DNA from 2 places in the Faecalibacterium sp. Marseille-P9590 genome. Region 2 is predicted to be linked to the other one. Evidence: predicted binding sites of a transcription regulator. Region 2 holds the regulator's gene; the other holds the start of a gene.

Region 1 (14,515 bases), on a different contig from region 2:
CGTCTCCGGCATCATGACCACCGTTCATGCTTACACCGGCGACCAGATGATCCTGGATGGTCCTCAGCGCAAGGGCGACCTGCGCCGTGCTCGTGCTGGCGCACAGAACATCGTCCCCAACAGCACCGGTGCTGCTAAGGCCATCGGTCTGGTCATCCCCGAGCTGAACGGCAAGCTGATCGGCTCTGCTCAGCGTGTGCCTGTTCCCACCGGCTCCACCACCCTGCTGGTCGCAGTCGTCAAGGGCAAGGACGTCACCAAGGAGTCCATCAACGCTGCTATGAAGGCTGCTACTTCCGAGTCCTTCGGCTACAACGAGGATCAGATCGTCTCCTCCGACGTCATCGGTATGCGTTACGGCTCTCTGTTCGACGCTACCCAGACCATGGTCGCTAAGATCGATGACGACACCTATCAGGTTCAGGTCGTGTCCTGGTACGACAACGAGAACTCCTACACTTCTCAGATGGTCCGTACCATTAAGTACTTCGCTGAGAACTGCTAATCACAGCTCTACGCTCAAAAGTGCTTGAGGTGCCCTGCTGAATAAGCGGGAAGACCAATCAGTGAGTTTGACACCCTTCCTTCTGCGGTACGCCGCAGGGGAAGGGTGTTTTTATTTGTCGATACTTGCCACCTCATCCGCTTCATGATACAATAAAGTCAATACCGCAGTTTATTGCATTTGTGTCGTAGGAGCGAAAGCCATGAAAGCATTCGAAAAACTGAACATCGCTGTCGCGGGTACAGGCTACGTCGGCCTGTCCATTGCTGTCCTGCTGAGCCAGCACCACCATGTCACGGCTGTGGACATCGTGCCGGAAAAGGTGGATCTCATCAACCAGAAAAAATCGCCCATTCAGGACGACTACATCGAAAAATACCTCACCGAGAAAGATCTCGACCTGACGGCTACGCTGGACGGGGAGACGGCCTATCGGGACGCTGACTTTGTGGTCATCGCGGCCCCCACCAACTACGACAGCCGGAAGAATTTCTTCGATACCTCGGCGGTGGAGGCGGTCATCCGGCTGGTGATGAAGGTGAACCCCGAGGCTGTCATGGTCATCAAGTCCACCATCCCGGTGGGCTTCACGGCCAGTGTCCGTGAAAAGTATCAGTGCGGGAATATCATCTTCAGCCCGGAGTTCCTGCGGGAGTCCAAGGCACTATACGATAATCTCTACCCGAGCCGCATCATCGTAGGTACGGATATGCAGGATGAGCGCCTCGTGGAGGCGGCACACACCTTTGCCTATTTGTTACAGGAAGGTGCTGTCAAAGAGAATATCGACACCCTCTTCATGGGCTTCACCGAGGCCGAGGCGGTCAAGCTGTTCGCCAACACCTATCTTGCCCTCCGCGTTTCCTTCTTCAATGAACTGGACACCTACGCCGAGATGAAAGGGCTTGATACCCGGCATATCATCGAGGGCGTCTGCCTCGACCCCCGCATTGGCACACATTATAATAATCCCAGCTTTGGTTACGGCGGCTACTGCCTGCCTAAAGATACCAAGCAGCTCCTCGCCAACTACGAGGATGTGCCGGAAAATCTCATCGAGGCCATCGTGGAGTCCAACCGCACCCGCAAAGATTTCATTGCAGACCGGGTGCTCCAGATGGCGGGCTACTACAGCTACGGGGAAGAGAACGAGTATAACGCGGCGGACGAGAAGCCCTGTGTCATCGGCGTCTACCGCCTGACCATGAAGGCCAGCTCCGACAACTTCCGTCAGTCTTCCATTCAGGGTGTCATGAAGCGTATCAAGGCCAAGGGCGCGACAGTTATCATCTATGAGCCGACTTTGGAGAATGGCACTACCTTCTTCGGCAGCGAAGTGGTGAACGATCTGGACGTTTTCAAAAAGCGCAGCCAGGCCATCATCGCCAACCGCTACGACAGCTGTCTGGATGATGTACAGGACAAAGTCTACACCCGCGACCTGTTCCGTCGGGATTAAAGTGGACAGTTTTAAGCGCCGCAGGAGGGGAGACCGCCTGCGGCGTTTTGGCAGCCGGGCCGGACTACTGTCAAAATAGACACAATTCCCGAATATCACAGGAAAAGTTTGTTAATAAATTATCCATCCCCCGTCCTTGCAATACACACATATTTTGTTTATAATAGTGTCATAGGGGCTAAGACCCCGAGAGTGAGCGAAATTCGATTCCGAAGAATGAATTGAGAGGAGAATAATCACTATGGGTTTAGGTAAAAAGACGATCGACGATCAGAACTACTGCGGCAAGAAGGTCCTTGTCCGCTGTGATTTCAACGTCCCCATGAAGGACGGCGTCATCACCAACGAGAACCGCATCAATGCGGCTCTGCCCACCATCCAGAAGCTGGTCAATGACGGCGCGAAGGTCATTCTGTGCAGCCATCTGGGCAAGCCGAAGAACGGCCCCGAGGCAAAGTTCAGCCTCGCTCCCGTTGCTGTGGCTCTGAGCGCAAAGCTGGGCAAGACCGTTGTCTTTGCTGACGACGACAACGTCGTGGGCGAGAACGCAAAGGCTGCTGTCGCTGCCATGAACAACGGCGACGTCGTCCTGCTGCAGAACACCCGTTTCCGCAAGGAAGAGACCAAGAACCTGCCTGAGTTCTCTCAGGAGTTGGCTTCTCTGGCAGACGCATACGTTGACGATGCCTTCGGCAGCTGCCACCGCGCACACTGCTCCACCGCAGGCGTCACCGACTACATCAAGGACACCGCTGTCGGCTACCTGATGGAGAAGGAGATCAAGTACCTCGGCAATGCCGTGAACGATCCCGTCCGTCCCTTCACCGCCATTCTGGGCGGCGCAAAGGTCGCTGACAAGCTGAATGTCATCTCCAACCTGCTGGAGAAGGTCGATACCCTCATCATCGGCGGCGGCATGGCCTACACCTTCATCAAGGCTCAGGGCTATGAGGTCGGCAAGAGCCTGTGCGACGACTCCAAGCTGGACTACTGCAAGGAGATGATGGCAAAGGCTCAGGAGAAGGGCGTCAAGCTGCTCCTGCCCGTCGATACCGCCTGTGTCGAGAACTTCCCCGACCCCATCGACGCTCCTGTCGAGACCACCGTCGTCCCTGTCACCGCTATCCCGGCTGACAAGGAAGGCTGCGACATCGGCCCCGAGACCATGAAGCTCTTCGCCGACGCTGTCAAGGCTTCCAAGACCGTCGTCTGGAACGGCCCCATGGGCGTCTTTGAGAACCCGACTTTGGCTGCCGGCACTCTGGCCGTGGCCAAGGCTATGGCTGAGAGCGACGCTACCACCGTCATCGGCGGCGGCGACAGCGCAGCAGCTGTCCAGCAGATGGGCCTGGGCGACAAGATGACCCACATCTCTACTGGCGGCGGCGCTTCTCTGGAGTACCTGGAGGGCAAGGAGCTGCCCGGCATCGCAGTCATCCAGAACGCATAATCACAGCATCATGAACGGTGCGGCGGCTGTTTCGCCGCCGCATCTTTTATTTATAAGGTAAATAAGGTAAGGAGAACGTATCATGGATAAGGCAAAGCGCAAGGCCATTATTGCTGGCAACTGGAAGATGAACAAGACCGCCTCCGAGGCTGCTGTTCTGGTGGACGAGCTCATCCCCGCCGTCAAGGACGCATCCTGCGAGGTCGTCATCTGCACTCCCTATACCGACCTGGTCACTGCTGTGGCAAAGACCAAGGGTACCAACATCCATGTCGGTGCCGAGAACGTCCATTTCGAGAAGTCCGGCGCATTCACCGGCGAGATCAGCGCTGATATGCTGGTGGATCTGGGCGTCGAGTACGTCATCGTCGGTCACTCCGAGCGCCGTCAGTATTTCGCAGAGACCGACCAGACCGTCAACAAGCGCGCTCTGGCCGCTCTGAACGCCGGCCTGAAGGTCATCATCTGCGTGGGCGAGAGCCTGCAGCAGCGTGAGGAGGGCGTCACCGAGGAGCTGGTCCGGATGCAGACCAAGATCGCCCTGCGCGATGTCACCGCTGAGCAGATGGCAAACGTCGTCATCGCCTACGAGCCCATCTGGGCCATCGGCACCGGCAAGACCGCTACTGCCGACCAGGCTGAGGAAGTCTGCGCTCAGATCCGCAAGGTCATCGGCGAGGTCTACGGCGAAGCCGTGGCCGAGGCTACCACCGTCCAGTACGGCGGCAGCATGAACGCCAAGAACTGCGAGGAGCTGCTGAGCAAGAAGGACGTGGACGGCGGCCTCATCGGCGGTGCTTCCCTGAAGGCTCCTGACTTTGCTGTCATCGTCAACGCTGCCACCAAGGGCTAAGCCCTGAGCGGTAAAAATCGTTCTCTCTGCGCCCGGCTGCGCCGCATTTCCGGCAGGGAGCCGGGCGCTGTTTGTTGAATTTTCAAAGGAGATCCTATTTTATGTCCAAGAAACCTGTTCTGCTCTGCATCATGGACGGCTTTGGCTGGACCCCCAACGAGACCTACGGCAACGCCGTGGTTGCAGCCAAGAAGCCTTTCCTTGACTCTCTGATGGCAAAATATCCTATGACCACCATCGACGCTTCCGGCATGGCTGTGGGCCTGCCCGATGGCCAGATGGGCAACTCTGAGGTGGGTCATACCAATATGGGTGCCGGCCGCATCGTCTACCAGCAGCTGACCCTCATCACCAAGTCCATCCGCGACGGTGAGATGCTCAAGAACCCCGTCCTCGTCAAGAACATGAAGGCTGCCATCGACGCCGGCAAGGCGATCCACCTGATGGGTCTGGTGGGTACCGGCGGTGTCCACAGCCACGCTGACCACTGGTTCGGTGTGCTGGAAATGGCAAAGCACATGGGGGCCAAGGAAGTCTACCTCCACTGCATCACCGATGGCCGCGACACCGACCCCCACTCCGGCAAGGGCTTCCTTGCCGACCTGCAGGCCAAGCTGGATGAGCTGGGCATCGGCAAGATCGCCAGCGTCTCTGGCCGTTACTACGCCATGGACCGCGACAATAACTGGGACCGTGAGGAGAAGGCTTACGCTGCCTTCGTCTACGGCGAGGGCAACCACGCCGCCAACGCTCAGGAGGCCATCGAGGCATCCTACGCCGACGACAAGACCGACGAGTTCGTTCTGCCCTGCGTCACCTGCGAGGGTGGCCGTGTGCAGGACGGCGACACCGTTATCTTCATGAACTTCCGTCCCGACCGCGCCCGTCAGATGACCCGCATCTTCTGTGACGACGCTTTCACCGGCTTCGAGCGCCGCGGCGGCCGCAAGCAGGTCCACTACGTCTGCATGGCCGAGTATGACGCCACCATGCCCAACTGCGAGGTCGCTTATCCTCCTGTTGAGCTGAAGAACGTCCTGGGCCAGTACCTGTCCGAGAACGGCAAGACCCAGCTGCGCATCGCCGAGACCGAGAAGTACGCTCATGTCACCTTCTTCTTCAACGGCGGTGTTGAGGCTCCCTACGAGGGCGAGGACCGCTGTGTCATCCCCAGCCCGAAGGTCGCTACCTACGACCTCAAGCCTGAGATGAGCGCCCCCGAGGTCGCTGACGAGTGCGTCAAGCGCATCGAGAGCGGCAAGTACGACGTGGTCATCCTGAACTTCGCAAACTGCGATATGGTCGGCCACACCGGCGTCTTTGAAGCCGCTGTCAAGGCCGTTGAGGCTGTGGACGCTGCTGTCGAGAAGGTCGTCACCGCTGTGCTGAACGCTGGCGGCTGCGCTTTCCTGACCGCTGACCACGGCAACGCCGAGAAGATGAAGAACCCCGACGGCACTCCTTTCACCGCCCACACCACCAACGTCGTGCCTTTCGTGGCCATCGGCTGCGGCGATGTGAAGCTGCGCGAGGGCGGCTGCCTGGCCGACATCGCACCCACCATGCTGCCCTATATCGGCCTGCCCGTCCCGGCAGAGATGACCGGCAAGAGCATCATCGCTGAGTAAACCTTTTTTGAAATAACGCAAGCGCCCCGCAGCTCGTAACAGAGCTGCGGGGCGCTTTTTGTGCTATTTGGCTTTTCAGCGCTCGACCCAGATGGACATCTTCGCACTGGTAGAGATGTCGCCGAGAAGGATGGTGTCCATCTTGATGCTGCAGGTCACGGCCAGCGCTTTGTTGGAATCGCTGCCGGTGAGCACTGAGGCGGGCAGGTTCTTGAGGGTCAGCACGGCGGTGCCGTCGGACAGGTCGCCGCTCAGAGTGCCGTCATAGTTCACCTCGCCGATGGCGATGCCGGTGAGACGGCCAGTCATGTTCATGGAAGAGAGCTGCTTGACCGGAAGCTCGAGAGTGAAGGTGCCGTTGGGCTGGCGGGTGAGGGTGGCTTCGCGGGTGGTGTCCACGGCACTGTCGGCCATCGACTCCTTGTCCCCGGACTCCCGCCAGAACCGGACGCCCACCGTCATCTTGACGGCGGCGGCACTGGCACTGACCGCCAGCATCAGGAGCAGCAGCAGCGAGACGAGGACCGCCCCGGTGCGTCTGCCCATATGCTTCAAAGAAATCGTCATATTCAAGAATCGACCTTTCCAGCCGCAGAGGCGGCTCTGTGCGTTCCAAAACGGAACGCGAAGGAATTTGTCACCGCAAAAATAACATATTCAGAAGAAAAAGTCAATCTGGCTTGTGAGGCTTTCACAAAAATGTTTCACATAAGACACATCTTATGGAAGAAAAGACGCAGACTTTGCCGAAGACACAAAAAAGCCGCCTCCCGGCGGACGGGAAGCGGCAGAAGTCAGGAAAACTTAGACCTCAAAGTTAGGGTCGTCCTTCAGCACGTGGATGCTGGTCATGAAGGGGCTCTGCTCGGGGTCCTGGAACGGAGCCTCCTTGACGTACTTGTTCAGGGCGACAGCAGTGCGGGTGGGGTCGGCGATGGTGCCGGCGCCGCCGATGCAGCCGCCGGGGCAGCCCATGCCTTCCAGCAGGTAGCCGTTGTACTTACCGGCCTTGGCCAGCATCAGCAGCTTCTTGCACTCGGCGAGGCCCTGTGCGGACGCGATCTTGACGTCCATATCGGGATGCCACTCCTTGACCTTGTCGGCGACAGCCTTGGCGACGCCGCCGGACTGTGCGAAGCCGCGGCCTGCGCCGGAAGCGTGGACCAGATCGACCTCATCGGGATCGACTTCGAGGTTGGCCACATCGATGTCCTTGGCCTCGATGATGCCGGCCAGTTCCTCGAAGGTCAGCACGAAGTCCACATCAGAGCGGACGGTGCGGCGGGAAGCTTCCAGCTTCTTGGCGGCGCAGGGTCCGATGAAGCACATACGGGCCTCCGGGTCGGCCTGCTTCATCATGCGGGCGGTAAAGACCATGGGGGTCATGGTCATGGAGATGTTCTTTGCAAGATCCGGGAAGGCGGTCTTTGCCATCATGCTCCATGCCGGGCAGCAGGAAGTAGCCATGAAGTTCAGCTTGTTGGGGACCTCCTCCAGGAAGTCGTGGGCCTCATCCACGGTACACAGGTCGGCACCGATGGCGACCTCCACGACGTCGTAGAAGCCCAGAGCCTTCAGCGCAGCCTTGAGCTTGCCGGTGGAGGCCAGGCCCGGGAACTGGTTGATGAAGGCGGGAGCGACGAGGGCGTAGATGCGGTCACCGCGGTTGAAGCCCTGAATGAGCTGGTAGATCTGGCCCTTGTCGGCGATGGCACCGAAGGGGCAGTTGACCAGACACTGGCCGCAGGACACGCACTTGCTGTAGTCGATCTCGGCGCGGCCCAGCTCATCGGAGTGGATGGCACCCATGCCGCAGGCAGCGGCGCAGGGACGCTCGGTCTTGACGATGGCGTTGTAGGGGCAGACGCCGACGCAGCGGCCGCACTTGATGCACTTTTCCTGGTCGATGGTGGAACGGCCGCTCTCCCAGGTGATGGCCTTCTTGGGGCAGACTTCCATACAGGGGTGTGCGAGGCAGCCCTGGCACAGGTCGGAGACCTTGACCAGCTTCTCGGGGCAGCGGTTGCAGGCAAACTTGATGACGTTCACCAGCGGGGGGTCATAATACTTATCGGCGATGGAAGCGTCCTCCAGACCGGAGACGACGCTGTTGTGCTCGTCCATGCGGCGGGTGGGCAGGCCCATGGCTAGACGAACGCGCTCCTCGACGATGGCGCGCTCAAGGAAGATGTCCTTGCGGAGCTTGCCTTCCTCACCGGGGATGATGGTGTAAGGGATCTTGCGCATCAGGTGGTTGGCCTGCTCGCCCTTGACGTTGGCGTAGGCCATCCGTGCCACCTCGGTAAAGACCTGGCGGCGGATCTGGATGACCGTCGTGTTGATTCCTCTGAAACTCATTCCAATCTCTCCTTGTTTTGAAACAACAGAACAAAAAACCGCTCCGACGCGGCTTTTCTCCGGGGCATTTGATACTGGGCTGCTGCAAACAGCCGGATGCCCCGAATAATCCACTTTTATTGTAGCATAAACCCTTCGGGAAGAAAAGGGAAAAACCTAAAATTTGTTATGAAATTCACAACTGGTATATCTTGCACAAATGAGAACAAATGGATTTGTACAAAACAGCAAAGAAACGGCTAAGATTTACACCATCTCGGCCCGGACACGCTCGCCGTCGTAGCTGCCCAGCCGGACATGGACGATCTCGCCGCTCTTATGGCCCGGGGCCGAGACCACGACGGGAACATACAGCCGGGTGTAGCCGGTGAAGAGGGTGCCGGAGAGGGGAGTCTCCAGCAGAACGTCGTCTTCGCTGCCCTCGCAGCCGGCCAGCACCTCGCGGCGGATGTCCTCGGCGATGGCGTTCATCTCCCGGCTGCGGGCCTGTTTTTCGCGCTCATGGACCTGGTCGGGGAAGTCGTAGGCGGGGGTGCCGCTGCGGCGGGAGTAGGGGAAGACGTGGACTTTCAGGAAGCCGATCTCCTTCAGGAACTCGCAGCTCTCCCGGAAATCTTCCTCCGTCTCGCCGGGGAAGCCGCAGATGCAGTCGGTGGTGAAGCTGACCGGGCGGTCACCGTAGGCGACGCGGAGCTGGCGGACCACCTCGGCGTACTGCTCGGCGGTATAGACGCGGCGCATCCGGCGCAGGGTGGCGCTGCAACCGCTCTGCAGGCTCAGGTGGTACTGGGGGCAGAGCTTGTCCACTGCCGCCAGCCGGGTGATGTATTCGGGGGTCAGCATATCGGGGTCAAGGCTGCCCAGCCGGATACGCTCGATGCCCTCCACCCGGGCGCACTTCTCCACCAGCTCCACAAGGTTGGTGCCGGTGTCGAGGCCGTAGCTGGGCAGGGAGATGGCGCTGAGCACCACTTCCCGGTAGCCGGAAGCGGCCAGCTGGCGCAGCTCGGCGAGGATGCTCTCTTCCGAGCGGCTGCGCACCGGGCCGCGGGCGCGGGGGATGACGCAGTAGGCGCACTGACGGTTGCAGCCGTCCTCTACTTTAATAAAGGCGCGGGTGTGGGTCTCGAACCGCTCCACCGGCAGTTCCTCGAACCGCTCGCCCTTCGCGTGGGGGGCGATGGCGACGATGCGCTCGTGGCCGTCCAGCAGCTTGAGCACATTATCGAGGATGGCTTTCCGGTCGCCGTTGCCGCAGACCAGGTCGGCCTCCATGAACTGGGCCGCTTCCTCGGGGAAAGCCTGCGGGTAGCAGCCGGTGAGGACGGTGACGGCGCCGGGGTTCTCGCGCTTGGCCCGGCGGAGCCACTTGCGGCTCTTCTGGTCGCCGAAGTTGGTGACGGTGCAGCTGTTTACCACAAAGACGTCGGCCTCTTCGCCCTCCGGCACGATGGTGAAACCGGCGGAGCGGAACATCTGTTCCAGCGCACCGGTCTCATTTAAGTTGACCTTGCAGCCAAGGGTATAAAAACAAACTCGCATGGGGTGTCCTTTCCAAAACCTCTCCGATTTGGCTCCCCTGTCGGGAAAGCTGGCTGCGAAGCAGACGGAGAGGTTATTACCTTATAATAAACCATCCTATTATAGCAGATTTTTCCCGGGGAGAAAAGAGCATTCCGGCCTCTTTTTTTGCATAGAATGCAATCAGACAGACATTGCGGGGAGGGACAAGGGATGGAACGAAAGAATTTTGCGGTGCTCTGCGCAGCCGTGCTCTGCTTCTGGCTGTTTGCACTGGCCCTTGGGACGGCGGAGGGCGTGGGCCTGCGGGCTGTCATGCACCCGGAAGAGCGGGCTGTCAGCGCCAACGTCGAGGAAGCGGCAGAAGGAATTCTGCTGCCGACTGCAGCCGCCGCGCCTCAGCTCGACCTCAACTGCCGCGCTGCCATCCTCATCGAGCAGGGGAGCGGACGGGTCCTCTACGAGAAGAACGCCGACGAGCGGGTCCCCATCGCCTCCATCACCAAGGTGATGACCCTGCTGCTTGCTTTCGAGGCTGTCCACGACGGGCGGCTGACCATGGAGACGCCGGTGCCGGTGAGTGAGCACGCCTACCACATGGGCGGCAGTCAGATCTGGCTGGAGCCGGGGGAGCGCTTTACATTGGACGAGATGATAAAGGCGATCTGCGTTTCCTCTGCTAACGACGCGGCAGTGGCCGTGGCCGAGCTGGTGGGCGGCAGTGAGCCGGCCTTCGTGGAGCAGATGAATGCCCGGGCCGCCTCGCTGGGGATGGAGCAGACGTCTTTCCGCAACGCCTGCGGGCTGGACGCCGAAGGCCATCTCTCCACGGCCCGGGATGTGGCCGCCATGAGCCGCACCATCCTGAACACCTGCCCCGAGGTGCTGCACTACACCGGCATCTGGACGGACACCCTCCGGGGCGGGGCAACCCAGCTGATCAATACGAATAAGCTCCTCCGCCGGTATGAGGGGATCACCGGCCTCAAGACCGGCACCACCGGCGGCGCAGGCGTCTGCATCTCAGCCAGCGCCACCCGGAACGGCCTCTCCCTCATCGCGGTGATATTGGGCGCACCATCCAGCGCCGACCGCTTCGACGCCGCCACGACTCTGCTGGACTATGGTTTCGGGGCCTATGAGGCCGCGCCGCTGCCAAAACTCGAGGCACAGCCGCTCCAGATCACGGTCAGGGGCAGCGCGGCGGGCAGCGTCCCGCTGGATTACTCGGCCCTGCCGGAGACGGTGCTGGTGGAGAAGGGGAGCGGGGCATCCCTGCATACCGAGCTGACCCTGCCCGAGGAGCTGGAAGCCCCGGTGGAGCAGGGCCAGACGCTGGGCAAAGCCGCCGTCTATCAGGGCGAAGCACTTCTGGAAGAGTACGAAGTGCGTGCTGCCACCGATGCGCCGAGGATGACCGTCCGGGATGCCATCGGCCTGCTGTGGCAGAGCCTCACCGGCGCGGCATGACCGAAAACTGCGCACTACCGGTCAAAAACGGTCAGCGAGGGCAAAGAATGGCTTGGACGTTTGTATAAAAGATGTAAGAGCATACAAAACAACACTATTAAAATTGTATGAAAAGCGAGGATTTTGGCCTTGACTTTGCCCGGCGGGAACGGTACACTTATACCAAGAAAAACCCTCGCCGGGCAAAGAGCCCGTAAAATGTTTTGGAGGTTTTGATAGAATGAGTCTCGCTCTGAATACAAAGCACCTCTCCAGTTTCATCAACGAAGAGGAATACAAGGCCATCTACCCCCAGGTAGAGGCTGCGCACAAGACGCTGGAAGCCAAGAACGGCCCCGGCAGCGACTTCCTGGGCTGGATGTATCTGCCCCGTGATTATGATAAGGAAGAGTTCGAGCGCATCAAGGCAGCTGCTGCCAAGATCCGTGAGGATTCCGACGTTCTGGTGGTCGCCGGCATCGGCGGCAGCTATCTGGGCGCACGCGCCGTCATCGAAGCCGTCAAGGGTATGTACCACAACGAGCTGGACAACGGCCTGAAGATCTACTTCTGCGGCAACAGCATCAGCCCCACCTATCTGAATGACATCATCGCGCTGTGCAAGGGCAAGCGCTTCTCCATCAACGTCATCTCCAAGTCCGGCACCACCACCGAGACCTCTCTGGCCTTCCGTGTGCTGCGCAAGCTGCTGGAAGACGAGATGGGCGTGGAAGAAGCCAACAAGCGCATCTACGCCACCACCGACCGCGCCAAGGGTACCCTCAAGCAGCTGGCTGACGCGCAGGGCTGGCCCACCTTCGTCGTCCCCGACGATGTCGGCGGCCGCTACTCCGTCCTTTCCGCTGTGGGCCTGCTGCCCATCGCTGCTGCCGGCATCAGCATCGACGACGTCATGAAGGGCGCAGCCGACGCTATGGAGCGCTTCTCCGTGCTCAGCCCCGACAACGACGCCTACAAGTATGCGGCCATCCGCAACATCCTGTACCGCAAGGGCAAGAGCATCGAGATCCTCGAGTGCTATGAGCCGAACTTCACCCTCATGAACGAGTGGTACAAGCAGCTGTTCGGTGAGAGCGAGGGCAAGGACAACAAGGGTCTGTTCCCCGCAAGCTGCATCTTCTCCACCGACCTGCACTCCATGGGTCAGTTCATCCAGGAAGGCTCCCGCACCATGTTCGAGACCATCGTGGATGTCAAGAAGCCCGCACAGGACCTCTTCATCGACAAGCTGGAGGGCAACTTCGACGGCCTGAACTTCCTGGCTGACCAGAATATGAGCGTGGTCAACCGCAAGGCCATGGAAGGCACCATCCTCGCCCACACCGACGGCGGCGTGCCGGAGGTGGTCATCGAGGTGGACGACCTGTCCGCTTATAATGTGGGCTACCTCATCTACTTCTTCTGGCGTGCCTGCGCCTGCAGCGGCTACCTGCTGAGCGTCAACCCCTTCAACCAGCCGGGCGTCGAGAGCTATAAGAAGAACATGTTCGCTCTGCTGGGCAAGCCGGGTTATGAGAACCTGACCGCCGAGCTGGAAGCAAAGCTGAAGTAAGAGCAAGCGGAACAAAAAACGATCTCCCGCCGTGAGGCGTGGAAAATACAGGAGGACAGAACTATGATTAAACTGATTGTTGGCACCAAAGGCTCCGGTAAGACCAAGGCTATGATCGACATGATCAACGATTCGGTCAAGACCTCCAAGGGCAACGTCGTTGTCGTCGAGAAGGGCATGAAGCTGACCTATGAGGTCCCCAACGCCGCCCGTCTCATCGACCTGGACGAGTACAAGATCGCCGGCGGCGAGATGCTGTACGGCTTCGTGGCCGGCCTGCTGGCAAGCAATTATGACATCACTGACCTGTACATCGACGGCATCCTGAAGGTGCTGGATCACGACATCAACCGTCTGGGCGTCGTTCTGGACGAGATCGCTGCTGCCGCCGGCGACTCCATCAAGGTCACCGTCACTGTCAGCGCTGACGAGGCTGCTCTGCCCCACGATGTGAAGAAGTACCTGTAAAATAACTCTGAAATTTCTGATTTGAAGCATCCCAGACAGGCAGGAAACCGGAGAATTTGAAATTTTTTCGGTTTTCTGCCTGTTTTGGTGTTGACAAAGGGCTGTGTTGGCGCTATACTAACAAAGCAGCCTTTTATGAGGTGTACTATGCAATTTGACCTGAGAAAGTTTATCGTATCCGGCACGAAACCTTACGCCGCAGAGTTTCAGTGTGATTTGTCTGCAAAGGATTTTGCCGGTGCAAGGATCGAGCAGCCTGTGACGGCCCGCTTTGAGGCGGTGCCGGATGGCGAGGAGATCCGGATGACGCTGCGGGCAAACGCATTGGTGCACGGAGAGTGCGCCCGCTGCCTCGACCCCGTCGAACGGGAAGAGACGGTGCAAGCAGAGTGGACGGTCAGGGAGCGCGATCTGGATGACCCGGATTTCGACCTGCCCCTCAACGAAAAAGGACATCTGGATGTGGATGAATGGCTCTGTCAGGAATTCATGTTCCAGATACCGACGGTGCTGCTTTGCAGCGCTGACTGCCCGGGCTTGTGTCCCCGGTGCGGGAAGAAGATGGCCGAATGTACCTGCCCTCCGGCAGAAGCTGAGGCCGAACCCGCAGACGCAAGGCTAGCGATACTCAAATCACTGCTGAACTGAGAAACCCATCAAGGAGGTGCAAAAATATGGCAGTACCTAAGAGACATCTTTCCAAGGCCCGCCGCGACAAGCGTCGCAGCAATGTTTGGAAGCTGGAGGCCCCCGCACTGGTCAAGTGCAGCAACTGCGGCTCTCTGAAGCTCCCCCACCAGGCATGTGGCAACTGCGGTTACTACAAGGGCGAGGAAGTCATCAAGAAGGGCTAATTTGCGCAGAATTGGTGGCACATTGGTGTTATGTACAGAAGGGGAGGGCGCAATGCCTTCCCCTTCTTGCTTTGTCTTGAAAACGAAATTGTGAGGTGAAAGCATGGCCATCAGGATCGACCGCGTAGACGCGGGCAGCGAGGCGGAAGCCCTCGGCCTCGCCGGCGGCGACGAGCTGCTGAGCGTGGACGGCAACGAGCTGAACGACACGCTGGACTATGATTTTTATACCGACAGCAAGAGCTTCCACCTCAAAGCGAGAGTGGCGGACGGCATCCGGGAGTGGGACGTCCGGCGGGAAGAGCGCGGCCCCTTCGGCTGCGACTTCTCCACCTATCTGGGCGACCAGAAGCACTCCTGCTCCAACCACTGCATGTTCTGCTTCATCGACCAGCTG
Region 2 (14,515 bases):
AAGCACCTGCCGCCGAGGAAAAGCAGCCCGAACCCGCTACGGCCCCCGAGGCCGAACAGGTCAAGCTCAGCCCCGAGGAGCAGGCGATGGTGGACGCCTTCGCTCAGAAGATCGACATCACCAACAGCCAGCAGGTGCTGCAGTACGGCTCCGCCTGCCAGAAGAAGATCGGCGACTTCTCCGAGGCGGCACTTTCCAAAGTGTCCACCAAAGACCTTGGCGAGGTGGGCGGCATGATCACCGACCTTATCGGGGAGCTGAAGAACTTTGACGCCGCCGAAGAGGAAAAGGGCATCCTCGGCTTCTTCAAGAAAAAGAGTAACCAGCTCGACAACATGAAGACCAAGTACAGCAAAGCGGAAACGAACGTCGAGACCATCCAGTCCGCCCTCGAAAAGCATCAGGTGCAGCTGCTCAAGGATATTGCGATGCTGGACAAGATGTATGAGCTGAACATGGCCTATTTCAAAGAGCTGAGCATGTATATCCTCGCGGGCAAGAAGAAGCTGGCCGACTTCCGCGCCCACGAGCTGCAGCAGGCGATGGACAAGGCAAAGGCTTCCGGCCTGCCTGAGGACGCACAGGCCGCACGCGATCTGGCCGACCAGTGCGAGCGCTTTGAGAAAAAGCTCTACGACCTTGAGCTGACCCGCACCATCAGCCTGCAGATGGGTCCTCAGATCCGGCTTTTGCAGAACAATAACTCCATGATGGCCGAGAAGATACAGTCCACCATCGTCAACACCATCCCCCTGTGGAAGAACCAGATGGTGCTGGCACTGGGTCTGGCCCACAGCCAGCAAGCCATGCAGGCCGAACGTGCCGTCACCGACATGACCAACGAGCTGCTGAAAAAGAACGCCGACGCCCTCAAGATGGGTACCATCGAGACGGCCAAGGAGTCTCAGCGCGGTGTTGTGGACATCGAGACCCTGCAGCAGACCAACAAGAGCCTTATCGAGACGCTGGACGAGCTGAACAAGATACAGAGCGAGGGCCGCGCAAAGCGTGCCGCTGCCGAGCAGGAGCTCACCCGCATCGAAGACGAGCTGAAACAGAAGATGATGGAGATCCGGAGCTGAAATGGCAAACGCAGATTTTTCCAGACAACAGAATCAACCCACCGGCGGCTTTGACGCTTCCAGCTATCGCGCCGCAGCGCCCGCTGAGGAGGAAGTGCGGCTGACGCCCTTCCAGCAGAAGCTGGCAAGCCTCGAAAAGGCCCTGCCTGCCGCGCTGAGCAAGCAGGCCGTGGCCGTGGCGCTTTGCATCGTGGTGATTCTGGGGTGCTTTGTCGGCTTTGGCGGGGCGAAGCTCCGGGCAAAGTACGACACGGTGAAGAACGGGTTCACCACTGGCGTGGCCGCAGACAGCGGCTATACCCTGAATGAGGAGTTGACCACACGCCTCAACACGGCCGCCAACATCATCACCACCGCGTCCAACACACTGGGTACAGACAGCACCGAAGTGCAGACGGCACAGGCTGCGCTGGACTCTTTTTCCGCCTGCCTCGGGGCGGTGCAGTCCGATGGCAAGATCCACGCACCGGACTCTCTGAGTGTTTACACCGGCGGCAGGATGCATATGCTCTACCAGTCGAACGAGACGCTTGGCACAGCCATCGGCCAGCTCTACGCAAAATTGCAGGAGCAGGCCGCAGACCCCATGAAGATGGGCGCAGTGCAGGGACAGTACAGCCAGTTCAACAGTGCGCAGACCATCATCAGCAACCTGCATTATAACGATGCAGTCCAGAGCTACCAAAAAGACGTCGGCGGCTTCCCGGCCAGCGTGCTGGGTAAACTGTTCGGCATACAGGAGGTGGAATTTTTCGCATGAAGACGATGAAAACATTCTCCCGCCGCATTGCGGCACTGCTTCTTGTCGTGACCGTCGGCATCACGGCGCTGGCACCGGCGGCTTCGGCCTCCAGCATCCAGCTGCCCAGCCTGCCGAAAGATCAATGCGTGGTGGACGCCGCCGGTGTGCTGAGCGACAGCACCACCTCGGAGCTCGAGACCCTCAACGCACAGCTCTCTTCCAGCTGCGACGGCGCACAGATCGGCGTGCTGACCGTGGACTACACCGGCAGCGCCACCACCGAGGACTACGCCACTGAAGCCTTCAACACCTGGGGCATCGGCAGTTCCAGCAAGAACAACGGCGTACTCATCCTGCTGGTGATGCAGTCGGACCAGTACGCCGACGGTGACTACTATCTGACCTACGGTGACGGCTTCCGCAGCACCATGCTGGCCGACCAGGCAAGCTCCCTCGTGCAGACCATGGAGGACGATTTCGCCGCCAAGAAGTACGACGCCGCCGTCCTTACCTGCGCCACCAATGTGGCCAATACCATCGCAGAGGTGTATGGGGTCACTCTGAGCGGCGGGACCATCTATTCCGACGGCTCTGACACCCAGACCACCCGGCCCTCTGTCGAGCCTGTTCCGCCCCAGAAGCACTACTCCATCTGGGAAAGCTTTATCGGCGGCATTTTCTCCATGCTTGCTTATATCATCCTGTTCATCGCAGTTTTCTTTATCTTTATCACCCCTCTCGGCCACTCCTTCGGCTGGTTCTGGGGGCCGTTTGGCTGGTTCGGCGCACGGCGTCGGCACAGAGGCCCGCGCCCTCCCCGCGGCCCTTACGATGACTTCGGCCCCGGCGGTGGTTTCTATGGCGGCCCTCGCGGCCCGAGAGGCCCCCGTGGGCCTCGTCCTCCCCGCGGCGGCGGCTTCGGTGGAAGCGGCTTTGGCGGTATGGGCGGCGGCTCCGGTTTTGGCGGAGCCGGGCGCGGCGGCGGCAGCTTTGGCGGCATGGGCGGCGGCAGCAGCCACGGCGGCGGAGCTGGCCGCGGACGCTGATATTATGACAAAAGGGAAGCCCCATCTGACGATGGGGCTTCCCTTTTGTCCATTTGTTATTTGATGCAGCTCGAGCAGGGGCTGTAGCCAGCGGCCACAGCTTCATCATAGCTCGAGAACAAAATCTGGTTCTTCTCTGCCGGGAGGTTGGCGCAGCTGGGCAGATGGAACTTTTTGCTGTTCACATTGCCGATGTAGGCCTGCTGGGCCGTGCTGGATGCTGCCGGGTCGGTGGGGTTCAGCTCAGCGTCGGTGGCGAAGTGTTCCGTTGCCACCGTGTAGTTCTGGCCGTCACTGGAAACGGTGATCGTCCCCAGCAGGTCGGTGCGGTAGACGTCCACACCGGCGTCGCGCAGGATGCTCAGGGTCTCCTCGTGGGGGTGGCCGTACTTATTGTTGACGCCGCAGGAGATGATGCCCATCTCGGGCAGGACAGCGTTCAGGAAGACGTAGCTGGTGGAGGTGCTGGAGCCGTGGTGGCCCACCTGTAAGACATCCACCTTGAGGTTCGCGCCGCTGTTCACGAGGTCGCGCTCGGCGTCGGCCTCCATATCACCGGTGAGCAGGAAGCTCGTCGCACCGTAGTCGATGCGCAGGACGATGGAGGTATCGTTGGTGTCATCGTACTGCGCCACAGGGCCAAGCATGGTCACAGTGGCGCTGCCCAGCGCCCACTGGGTGCCTACGGCAGGTACTTCGACCTGTAAGTTCTGCTGCTGGGTGTACTTGACGAAATCCTTGAAGCAATTGGTGGAGGCTTCCGTCACGGGGCTGTAAACGTGGTAGGCCGGAAAGTAAGCCAGCGCAGCGGCCAGACCGCCCACATGGTCTTCGTGAGCATGGGAGCAGAAGACATACTCCAGCTGCTCGACACCCTGACTCTGCAAGTAGGAGACTACCAGACTGCCGTCGTCCACATTGCCGCCGTCATAGAGCATGAATTGTCCGTCGCACTCCACCAGCACGCTCAGCGCCTGCCCTACGTCGATGAAGTGCATCTGGAAGGCGGCGTCCTGCCCGTCGGAAGGTGTCGTTCCGGTCTGAGAAGCTGCCGGGTTCGGCATGACGTCGCCGCTGCCTCCCGGGACGATGGAAGAGGTATCACAGCCCACGAGGCCCAGCGCAAGGGCTGCGGCCAGCGCCAGCGCAGCGAGGCGGCTCATGAGCGTTTGAGCGGTCACTTTTTCTTTTTTGAAGTTTTCCACGATGTATTCTCTTTCTGTTGATTACTTTTCGGTTTATGCGCAGGAGCCGAATGGGGCGCAAAACGTGCGCCGGGGCTGGGCTGACGGCCTGCCGGGCTGCGGCCCGCCGGGGCGGTGGAGCGGCTCTGCGGCTTGCCGCCCTTGCCTCTGGGCCGGACGGTGTAGGTGCCGTCGCCGTGGATGGTCACATCGGCGGCCTCGGCTCTGCGGGCCGAACGCTGGACCGCAATGCGGCCTTCGGCGGGAACCAGCAGGGGGATGAGGTCTTCGCGGTGGGTCATTTTCAGCGCTTTGATGACCTTTTCGGCGTTGCGGGGCTCATAATACTGGAGTAGGGCGCGCTGAAGTGCCTTGCCCTCAGCGGTCTTTTCCACAAACACCGGCTTCAAAGTATAGGGGTCGAGGCCGGTGTAGAACATACAGGTGCTCACGGTGCCGGGCGTGGGATAAAAATCCTGCACCTGCTCGGGGCGCATATGGTTCTTGTAGAGGTATTCGGCCAGATAGACAGCATCCTTGAGGGTGCTGCCCGGGTGGCTGGACATGAGATACGGCACGAGGTACTGCTTTTTTCCTGCCTTCCTGCTCAGCTCGTAGAACTTATCCTTGAACTTGTTGAAGGTCTCGATGGGCGGCTTGCCCATGTAGGCGAGGGTGTTGGGGGCGCAGTGCTCCGGCGCGACTTTCAGCTGGCCGGAAACGTGGTACTCCACCAGCTCCTTAAAGAAAGTGTCATCGGGGTCGGCCATCAGGTAATCGAAGCGGATGCCGCTGCGGATGAACACCTTCTTGACGCCGGGCAGCTCCCGGACGCGGCGGAGAATTTTCAAATAATCGCTGTGGTCCACGATCATGTGGGAACAGGTGGTGGGGGCGAGGCAGTGCTTGCCGCCGTTGCACATACCCCGCAGCATCTGCTCGCGGCAGGATGGGAAACGGAAGTTGGCGGTGGGGCCGCCGATGTCGTGGATGTAGCCCTTGAAATCCGGCTCGTGGGTCATCCGCTCTGCTTCGGCCACGATGCTGTCGGCGCTGCGGCTGGTGACGCGTCGGCCCTGATGCAGCTGGATGGCGCAGAAATTGCAGCCGCCGAAGCAGCCGCGGTTCTGGATGATGGAGAACTGCACCTCGCGGATGGCAGGCACACCGCCCATGGCCTCGTAGATGGGGTGGTAGCGGCGGGTGTAAGGCAGAGCGTAGACCTTATCCAGCTCCCAGCGGACGAGGGGCTTTGCGGGGATGTTCTGCACGAGGTACTTCTCGCTCTGCTTCTGGACGATGATATTGCCGCTGACGACGTCCTGATTGTCCATCTGGATGCGGCAGGCTTTCGCATAGGCCACCTTATCGGAGGCGACCTTCTTGAAGCCCGCGCACTCCACATACCGCTCGGGCAGGTGGTCGAAGTCGGTCAGGTAGCAGGTGCCGTCCACATCGGTGATGCTCTCCACCGGCTCCCCTGCCGCCAGACGGCGGGCAATTTCCACGGTCTGGTGTTCACCCATGCCGAAGCTGATGATGTCCGCGCCAGAGTCCTCGGCGATGCTGGGCAGGACGGTGTCCAGCCAGTAGTCATAGTGGGCAAAGCGGCGGAGCGATGCTTCCAGACCGCCCAGAATGACGGGCAGGTCAGGGTATGCCTGCTTGGCAAGTCTGGTGTAGACGGTGGCGCTGCGGTCGGGCCGTGCGCCGCCCTTGCCGCCGGGCGAATACTCGTCCTCCGCGCGGGGGATCTTTGCGACGGAATAGTGACTCACCATGCTATCCACATTGCCGCCGCCGATGAAGAAGCCGTACTTCGGCTTTCCGAACCGCTTGAAGTCCTCGCAGTCGGTGTAGCGGGGCTGGGCCAGCACGCCCACCTTGTAGCCCTCGGCTTCCAGCAGGCGGCTGATGATGGCGGTGCCAAAGCTGGGGTGGTCCACATAGGCGTCGCCGCCCACCACCACGAAGTCCAGCTGGTCCCATCCCCGGGCCTCCATGTCGGCCCGGCTGATGGGGAGAAATTCGGTGTAATGTTCCATAGTTATCCTTTTTCTTTCATTATGCCTGCCCTATACAGCAGGGCTCTATTGCTTCCGAAATCAAAAATTCTATTCATCCAGCGTGAGCCTGTCCGGTACGCCAGTGGCTTCCCTGGTAGGGGAGCTGGCAAAGCCGTCCGGCTTTGACTGAGAGGTTATTCATCCGGTTGATTCATCTGCATTTCCAGCCACTGCTGGCGGCTGATGAGGACAGCGCGGGGCTTTGCGCCCTCGTAGGGGCCGATGATGCCCTTTTCTTCCATCTCGTCCATGATGCGGGCGGCGCGGGCATAACCCAGCTTGCAACGGCGCTGCAGCAGGCTGGTGGACGCCTGGCCGGCGTCGATGACCACCTCCACGGCCTGCTTGAGCATCGGGTCACTGCCGCCCTCCTCGTCGGAGTCGGCGGAACTGCTGCCCTTCTTGCCGTCCTGGATGGCGTGTTTTTCCATGGCCTCTATCATGGCCTCGTCGTACTGGACGGTGGCGCTCTTCTTGATGAAGTCCAGCACACGGCTGATCTCCTCATCCCGCACGAAGGTACCCTGGATACGGGTGGGCTTGGGTGCGCCCACGGGCATGAAGAGCATATCGCCCATGCCCAGCAGCTTTTCGGCACCGGCACCGTCGAGGATGGTGCGGCTGTCCACCTGACTGGACACGGCGAAGGCGATGCGGCTGGGGATGTTGGCCTTGATGAGGCCGGTGATGACGTCCACGCTGGGGCGCTGGGTCGCCACGATGAGGTGCATACCGGCGGCGCGGGCCTTCTGGGCGATGCGGCAGATGGAGTCTTCGACATCCTTGCCGACGACCATCATCAAATCGGCCAGCTCGTCGATGATGATGGCGATATAGGGCATCTTCTCGAGGTTCGGGTCCGTTGCAGCCAGCTTATTGAAGGACTTGATGTCGCGGACGTTGTTCTCCGCGAAGAGGTGGTAGCGGCGCTCCATCTCCTGCACTGCGCCGCCCAGTGCGCCGGCCGCCTTGCGGGGCTCGGTGACGACGGGCATCAGCAGGTGGGGGATGCCGTTGTACTCAGCCAGCTCGACGACCTTGGGGTCGATGAGCAGGAGCTTGACGTCCTCGGGGCTGGAGCGGAACAGCAGGCTCATGATGATGCTGTTGACACAGACCGATTTACCGCTGCCGGTGCTGCCCGCGATGAGCAGATGAGGCATCTTGCACAGGTCGGCCACCTGGGCCACGCCGGCGATGTCCTTGCCCAGCGCAATGCCCATCGGCGAGGTCATCCGCAAAAAGCTCTGGCTCTCGAAGACGCTGCGAATGTAGACCGGCGTTTTCTTATGGTTCGGCACCTCGATGCCCACGGCAGGCTTGCCTGGGATGGGTGCCTCCATGCGGACATCGGCCACCGCCAGGTTCAGGGCGATGTCGTCCGCCAGCGAAGTGATGCGGCTTATCTTGACGCCCGCCATGGGCTGGACTTCATACCGGGTGACCGACGGGCCGCGGGAAATATCCAGCACACGGGTGCGGACGCCGAAACTTTCCAGCGTGTCCACCAGCTTCTGGGCGTTGGCTTTCAGCTCGTCTTCCGCGCCGGAGTCGCTTTCCTCCGGGGCGCGCTCGAACAGCTCGATGGGCGGGTACTGATACTGGAAGCTCTCCTCCGTCTCCGCCTCTTCGGCGGGGGCGTTCGCGGCCTGCTCCTCGGAGACAGCAGGCTTTTCCATGGCGGCTGCCACCAGTGTGTTGAGGTCTTTTTCCTCCACCGGGTCGCTGGTGATGCTGATCCAGCCGTCCTCATCCGGCTCAGAGCGGAACGCCACAGCATTCTCGGCGCTGACCGGCTGCGGGGCCGGTTCCGGAGTCGGGGTCAGATCATAGAGCGGGATGCCGAAGGAGAGCGGCGGCTCAGGCGCAGGCTGCTGTTCCGGCTCTTCTGCCGGGGCAGCGGGCGTAACGGTAGGTGTCACCGTCGGCTCGGGCTGGGCCGTGAAGAAGTCCTCAGCGGCAGTATCCACAGCGTCCGGGACGATGGGCGTCACGGTGGCGCGGATGGGCGCACGGCGGAGCGGGTCCATGCCGAAGGTGCCGCCGGGGCCGAGGATGATGGGCTCGATAGGCTCACTGCCGCCCTCGGTGACGGTGGTATGGTCAGGGCCTAAATCAATATCAAAGGGCGCACGAGGCCGGGACTTTTCCACCTGTACGGGGGCAGGCTCGGGCTGAGGCGGGGTCTGCGCTTCCGGTGCGGGCGCAGGGACAGGCTCCGCCTGTTCGCCGCCCTGCATCACCTGATGGCCCCAGTGGAAGACGCCAGCCAGCCAGCCGGGAGGCTGGATATGGAAGGCGGGCGCGGCAGGCTCTTCGCCGCCGCAGCAGTCCTCGCCCACTTCGTCTTCCGGCAGGTCGTCGTCATAGTCCTCGTATTCCTCTGCCGCAGCCTCCTCGGCGGCGCGTTCTGCCAGACGCTCGGCCCGGCGGGCGGCATTCTGCTCGTGGACGGCAAGGCCCTTTTCGTGGACGCTGCCGCCCACGTTGCAGAGCCACTGCCAGCACTCGGCGGGCGTAACGTCAAAAATGTACAGGCTGGCGCAGGCCGCCAGCGCCGCCATGACCAGATTGGCGGCGGGTCTGCCGCAGAGCAGCAGGAGCGTCCCGCCCAGCACAGCGCCCAGCGCACCGCCCGAGAGCCATGCGCTCATACCATTATGATAACAGGCAGCGGTCATCTGCGCGGCGGTCTGGTCGGTGGGGATGTCAGAAAAGACGATGACCGTGCCGCTGGCGAAGATGAGCCCCAGCGCAAGCTTGGCGATATGGGGCAGCAGGTCTTCGCCCCGGGTGTAGAGGATAGCCAGATAGCACAGCGCTGCGCCCAGCACGAAGCTTCCGCAGCCGAACACGCCGAACAGGACATCGTGCATCGTGCGCCAGGCCGAACTGCCCGGCACGAAAGCCAGCGCCATGAGCACCAGCCCCGCAAACAGGGTGATGAGCCCCGCGGGCATCCGGTCCTGTGTCCGGTTCTTGCGGCGCGAGGCTGTGCTGCGCCCGGAGGTCTTGCGTTTTCTCTTTGCCATGTTTCCTAAAACCCGTTCCTTATTTTATATCATGAAGCAGGGCGCGCTCAGGGCGGCTCTGTCGGTGACGATGGAAGAATTTCGATACTACTCGATTCTTTCATTGTACCACGGGAAAAGTCAAATGGCAATTTATTTCCCCTCGATTTCTCGGTAGAGCCATGCCAGCGCATCCGACAGCCCGCCCAGCTCGTCGATAAGCTTTTCCCGCACGGCTTTTCGGCCATCCAGCACGGTGCCGACGTCCATGACCAGCTCGCCCGTGCGCATCATCAGCTCAGTATAACGCTTCTCCGAGATGCCGCTGTGGGACGCCACGAAGCCGGTGATGCGCTCCTGCATCTGCTCGAACCAGCGCATAGTCTGCGGCACGCCCAGTATCATGCCGGAATGGCGGACGGGGTGGACCGTCATGGTGGCAGTAGGCACGATGAAGCTCCGCTGGGCGCTGACGGCCAGCGGGATGCCGATGGAGTGGCCCCCGCCCAGCACCACCGCCGCACTGGGCTTGGAGATGCTGGCGATGAGCTCCGCCAGCGCAAGTCCCGCCTCCACATCCCCGCCCACGGTGTTGAGCAGGACCAGCAGGCCCTCGATGGCGGGGTCTTCCTGCACGGCCACCAGCTGGGGGATGACATGCTCATATTTTGTGGTCTTCTGTCCCTGGGGCGCTTCCACATGGCCCTCCACCTGCCCGATGACAGTCAGGCAGTGGATGGCGTGAGCTCCACGGGTGCGGTAAACGCTGCCCATATCCTCGATCTGCTCTTTTTCCAGCCGCTGCTGCTCCACGGGGATGTTCTTCTCTTCTTGTGACATTCTGCGTATCCTCCTTTTTGCTTCATTTCAGCTTGTCCGGCATTCCTGCCGGTTATACTTCGGCAAAGATTTCTTTTCTTTCTCAAAAAAATGTGCCAAATGGTTTGACATTCTGTCTTCGTGCTGTATACTTTATACTAGAGATAAGATTGTCAAATATGTATCATTATTGTACAAGAAAGTACAAATCTTTTGCCGGAGCACCCTGCCGCTGCGCACTTCTCCCCGGCAATGCTGCGGATAAAAAGAAAGGAGACCCCCTTATGAACACTCCCGGCAAAGCTTCTCTGCCCGTCATCAAGCGCCTGCCCAAATACTATCGCTACCTGCGCACCCTGAAGAACGACGGCATCACCAGCATCTCGTCCCGTGAGCTGGCCGCCCAGATGGGTACCACTGCCTCTCAGGTGCGGCAGGACTTCAACTGCATCGGCGACGTGAATGGCCGTCAGGGCATCGGCTACTCGGTGGAGAACCTGCTGAGCATCCTTGAGCATCTGCTCTTTGGCAACGGCGACCTCCTGCCCACCATCCTTATTGGCTGCGGCCGTCTGGGCAAGGCTGTGAGCCGCTTCATCACCACCGACACCAACGGCTACAAGCTCATCGCCGCCTTCGACAACGCCCCCGACGAGGTGGGCAAAGAGATCAACGGCATCCAGATTTTACACATTGATGAGCTGGAAGCTTTCTGCGCCGAGCACCACCCCGAGGTGGCTGTGCTCTGTCTGCCCCGCAGCGGCGCAGAGGAGATCAGCGGCCGTCTGGTGGCTCTGGGCATTCAGGGCTTCTGGAACTTCTCCCACTACGATCTGTCTGTCTCCTACCCCGACGTGGTGGTGGAGAACGTCCACCTCGGCGACAGCCTGATGAGCCTGGGCTACCGGCTGCGCAATCAGGACTGAGCACATACTATCAATAATACAGGCCCTCTCCGTCAGGCTTTGGCTGAGAGGGTCCTTTCATAAGGAGACTTTTTCGATATGGCAAAGCTTTATTTCCGTTACGGCGCAATGAACAGCGGCAAGAGCACCGCGCTGATGCAGGTGGCCCACAACTACGAGGAGCAGGGGATGCGGGTGCTCATCCTCAAGCCGAAGGTGGACACCAAGGGCAGCGGCGACCTCGTGAGCCGTCTGGGCGTCCGCCGCCCTGCCGACCTGCTGGTGCCGCCGGACATGGACCTGGTGGAGGCCGTCCGGGCCGCCAGCAGCGAGGGCCGGCCTCTGGCCTGTGTGCTCTGTGACGAGAGCCAGTTCCTCACTGCCGAGCAGGCCGAGCAGCTGTTCATGGTGACGGTAGAGCTGAACATCCCCGTCATCTGCTACGGCCTGCGCTCCGACTTCTCCCTCAAGGGCTTCCCCGGCTCCACCCGGCTTCTGGAGCTGGCCCACACCATCGAGGAGATGAAGACCATCTGCACCTGCGGCCGCAAGGCCACCTGCAACTGCCGCAAGGTCAACGGCCGCTTCGTCTTTGAGGGCGAACAGGTAGCCATCGACCTTGAGAACGACGTCCAGTACGTCAGCATGTGTCCCCAGTGCTATTTCCGGGAGCGCAGCGCCTTCTACGCCGCCCGCCGGTGACTCTTTTCCTGATTTTATGCCGTCCGCACGCCGGACGGCATTTTTGTATCTTTTCTGCATCCGTGATATATCAGTCGCGCCCCAATTCGCGCGTTTTTTGCACTATTGATATATCAGCTCAGGGCCGGAACTTTCTGTTATCGTCGCTTTTGATGTATACAACGCTCTTTCAACAAATTCTGCCATGGCTACAAAATTCTTGCAATTCAGGCCAATCTTCTCCTGTTGCATCCCAGTTTTCTATGCAAATCGTTGAAGTATACAAGTTGCACAGTTTTTCGGTCCAAGTTTATTCATTATGGCAATGACGTCAAAACCGGGCAAAAAATAAGCGCAATATTTGTACGTTTTCTGCCGCTATCACTACAATTTGCATCTTTCTTTTTTTTCTTGCCTTTGGTATCATATTTGTATACAACGGATGCTTTGCAGAGGCGTCCGTGCAAGAAGATGTTTTCTACATAGGAGGAGAACGAAAATGAGCAAGGCAATTTCTCGTCGTGACTTTCTGAAGGTCTCTGGCGCTGTGGGTGCTGCCGGCCTGCTGGCCGCCTGCGGCGGCTCCAGCAATGCTGGTTCTACCGCCACTTCCACTGCTGCTTCTTCCGCAGCAGCTTCTGTGGCTGGTCTGTCTTCTGACCCCGTCACCCTGACCATGAGCTGGTGGGGCGGCGAGTCCCGTCACAACGCTTACCAGGAGGCCATCAAGGCTTTCTCTGCTGAGCACAGCACCATCACCGTCAACCCCACCTTCGCTGCATGGTCCGGCTGGGAGGACACCATGTCCACCAAGTTCGCAGGCGGCGTCGCTGAGGATGTCTGCCAGATCAACTGGAACTGGCTGTACAACTACTCCAAGAACGGCCAGACCTTCATCGACCTGAACAGCGTCTCCGACTATCTGGACCTGACTCAGTGGGATGAGGCCAAGCTGGCTGCCTGCAACGTGGCAAACGCTCAGCAGTGCGTGCCTGTCTCCATGACCGGCCGTATCTTCTACTGGAACAAGACCACCTTCGACAAGGCCGGCATCGCCTTCCCCACCACTCTGGACGAGCTGATGGCTGCCGGCAAGACCTTCCAGGAGAAGCTGGGCGATGACTACTATCCCCTGCACCTGGGCGCATACGACCGTATGATCCTGATGGTCTTCTACCTCGAGTCCAAGTACGGCAAGGACTGGGCAGACCCCACCACCTCTACCCTGAACTACGATGCCGACCAGATCGCTGAGGGCATCGACTTCATCAAGAGCCTGGTCGAGGGCCACGTCATCATGAGCCTGCCCACCTACTACGGCTCCAACGGCGACAACGCTGCTCACCAGTCCACCGAGTGGATCACCGGCAAGCTGGCCGGCTGCTTCGAGTGGGACTCCTCCGCTACCAAGTACGCTGACGCTCTGGACGAGGAGAACAAGGCTGGCTTCACCGTCGGCGAGGAGATCAAGTTCGGCGATTACAACGGCGGCTTCTCCAAGGTCTCCATGGGTCTGGCCATCACCAAGACCTGCGAGCATCCCGCAGAGGCAGCTACCCTCATCAACTTCCTGCTGAACGAGGAGAAGGGCGCTTCCATCATGGGTTCTGAGTGCGGCATCCCCGCCTCCAAGGCTGGTCTGGCTGCTGCTCAGAGCGCCGGCGCTGTCAAGGAGCTGGTCGCTGAGGCAAACGGCAAGGTCATGGCCTTCGTTTCCAACCAGCTCGACCCCCTGTTCGAGTCCAACGACCTGAAGGCTACCGGCACCGGCATCTATCAGGAAGTGTTCGACACTCTGGATTACGACAATGCTTCCGGCGCTGACCTGGTCGATACCCTGCTGGACGGCATGGAGTCTGTCGGCTACACCGTCTAATTTCCGCCTCACAGACCTTTCGCGGCCCGCACACGCGCGGTGTTGACACAGGCCGCCCCGCATAAAGGAGTCTTGCAAGGGGCATCCCTTCCACCTACGGACGGATGCCCCTTTTTTGCAAGACGGTGATGACATTTTTTTGACAAAAATGTGTCCAAACGATTGTGCGGCGTACGAGATATATCCTTATAAAAGGAGGATTCCCGGATGAAAGAAAGCAAAGCGCCCTCTCTCGGGCGTACCCCGGCCCAGAAGTTTTTTGACAAATGGCAGGGCCTGTTCTACCTGATCCCCTGGATCATCGGCTTCGTCGTCTTCAAGGCCATTCCGTTCGGCCAGTCTCTGTACTACAGCTTTACGGATATGGACTTCTTTAACGGCATCCATCAGTATGGCATCATGAACTATGTGGACGCCTTTACCACTCCCAAGATTACCAAGGCGCTCATCACCACCTTCAAGTACAGCTTCATCACTGTGCCCCTGAAGCTGGTCTTCGCACTGTTCATCGCCTACATCCTGAACTTCAAGATCGCCTGCGTGAACGTGTTCCGCACCGTCTACTACATTCCCTCCATCCTCGGCGGCTCTGTTGCTATCGCCGTGCTGTGGAAGGCCGTGTTCCGTGATGACGGTCTGGTCAACACCCTCATCCGCATGCTGACCTTCGGCCACTTCCAGGGTCCTTCCTGGCTGAGCGACCCCAGCTACGCACTGTGGATCATCTGCTTCCTGCGTATCTGGCAGTTCGGCTCCGCCATGGTGCTGTTCCTCGCCGCTCTGAAGGGCGTGCCGGCCGACCTGTACGAGGCCGCCACCATCGACGGCGCTGGCAAATGGAAACAGTTCTTCTCCATCACCGTCCCGATGATCACCCCCATCATCTTCTACAACCTGGTCACTCAGATCTGCCAGGCTTTCCAGGAGTTCAATGGCCCGTTCATCATCACCAACGGCGGTCCCCGCGGTTCCACCACCCTCATCTCCATTCTGGTCTACAACTACGCATTCAAGTCCAACCAGATGGGCATGGCTTCCGCACTGGCATGGATCATGTTCGTCATCGTCTGCATCCTGACGATCATCGCCTTCACCAGCCAGAA

What was found. Region 2 encodes Rex, which represses fermentation and respiration genes when NADH is low (regulators of the CRP and FNR family bind a similar motif). Its sites were predicted from a motif close to ATTGTTAANNNNTTAACAAT; they were not measured.
Region 1: a site for Rex is predicted at 2,072-2,091, ahead of J3349_RS04125 (phosphoglycerate kinase). Genes of this name have one in related genera too.

The regions. Positions count from the first base shown of each region.
Region 1 covers NZ_JAFREF010000002.1:317,558-332,072, forward strand. Annotated here, with positions in the region: gene gap (type I glyceraldehyde-3-phosphate dehydrogenase) at 1-505, shown strand, start outside; gene J3349_RS04120 (nucleotide sugar dehydrogenase) at 708-1,964, shown strand; gene J3349_RS04125 (phosphoglycerate kinase) at 2,206-3,414, shown strand; gene tpiA (triose-phosphate isomerase) at 3,497-4,267, shown strand; gene gpmI (2,3-bisphosphoglycerate-independent phosphoglycerate mutase) at 4,369-5,895, shown strand; gene J3349_RS04140 (pilin) at 5,971-6,462, opposite strand; gene J3349_RS04145 (4Fe-4S dicluster domain-containing protein) at 6,700-8,253, opposite strand; gene mtaB (tRNA (N(6)-L-threonylcarbamoyladenosine(37)-C(2))-methylthiotransferase MtaB) at 8,500-9,795, opposite strand; gene J3349_RS04155 (D-alanyl-D-alanine carboxypeptidase family protein) at 9,988-11,244, shown strand; gene J3349_RS04160 (glucose-6-phosphate isomerase) at 11,465-12,796, shown strand; gene J3349_RS04165 (ATP-binding protein) at 12,860-13,264, shown strand; gene J3349_RS04170 (YceD family protein) at 13,412-13,912, shown strand; gene rpmF (50S ribosomal protein L32) at 13,939-14,118, shown strand; gene J3349_RS04180 (DUF512 domain-containing protein) at 14,222-14,515, shown strand, end outside.
Region 2 covers NZ_JAFREF010000004.1:115,285-129,799, reverse strand. Annotated here, with positions in the region: gene J3349_RS06820 (toxic anion resistance protein) at 1-1,082, shown strand, start outside; gene J3349_RS06815 (LemA) at 1,084-1,842, shown strand; gene J3349_RS06810 (TPM domain-containing protein) at 1,839-2,870, shown strand; gene J3349_RS06805 (MBL fold metallo-hydrolase) at 2,927-4,075, opposite strand; gene J3349_RS06800 (YgiQ family radical SAM protein) at 4,048-6,099, opposite strand; gene J3349_RS06795 (DNA translocase FtsK) at 6,255-9,152, opposite strand; gene J3349_RS06790 (ATP-dependent Clp protease proteolytic subunit) at 9,285-9,971, opposite strand; gene J3349_RS06785 (redox-sensing transcriptional repressor Rex) at 10,235-10,876, shown strand; gene J3349_RS06780 (thymidine kinase) at 10,955-11,557, shown strand; gene J3349_RS06775 (ABC transporter substrate-binding protein) at 12,036-13,412, shown strand; gene J3349_RS06770 (sugar ABC transporter permease) at 13,620-14,515, shown strand, end outside.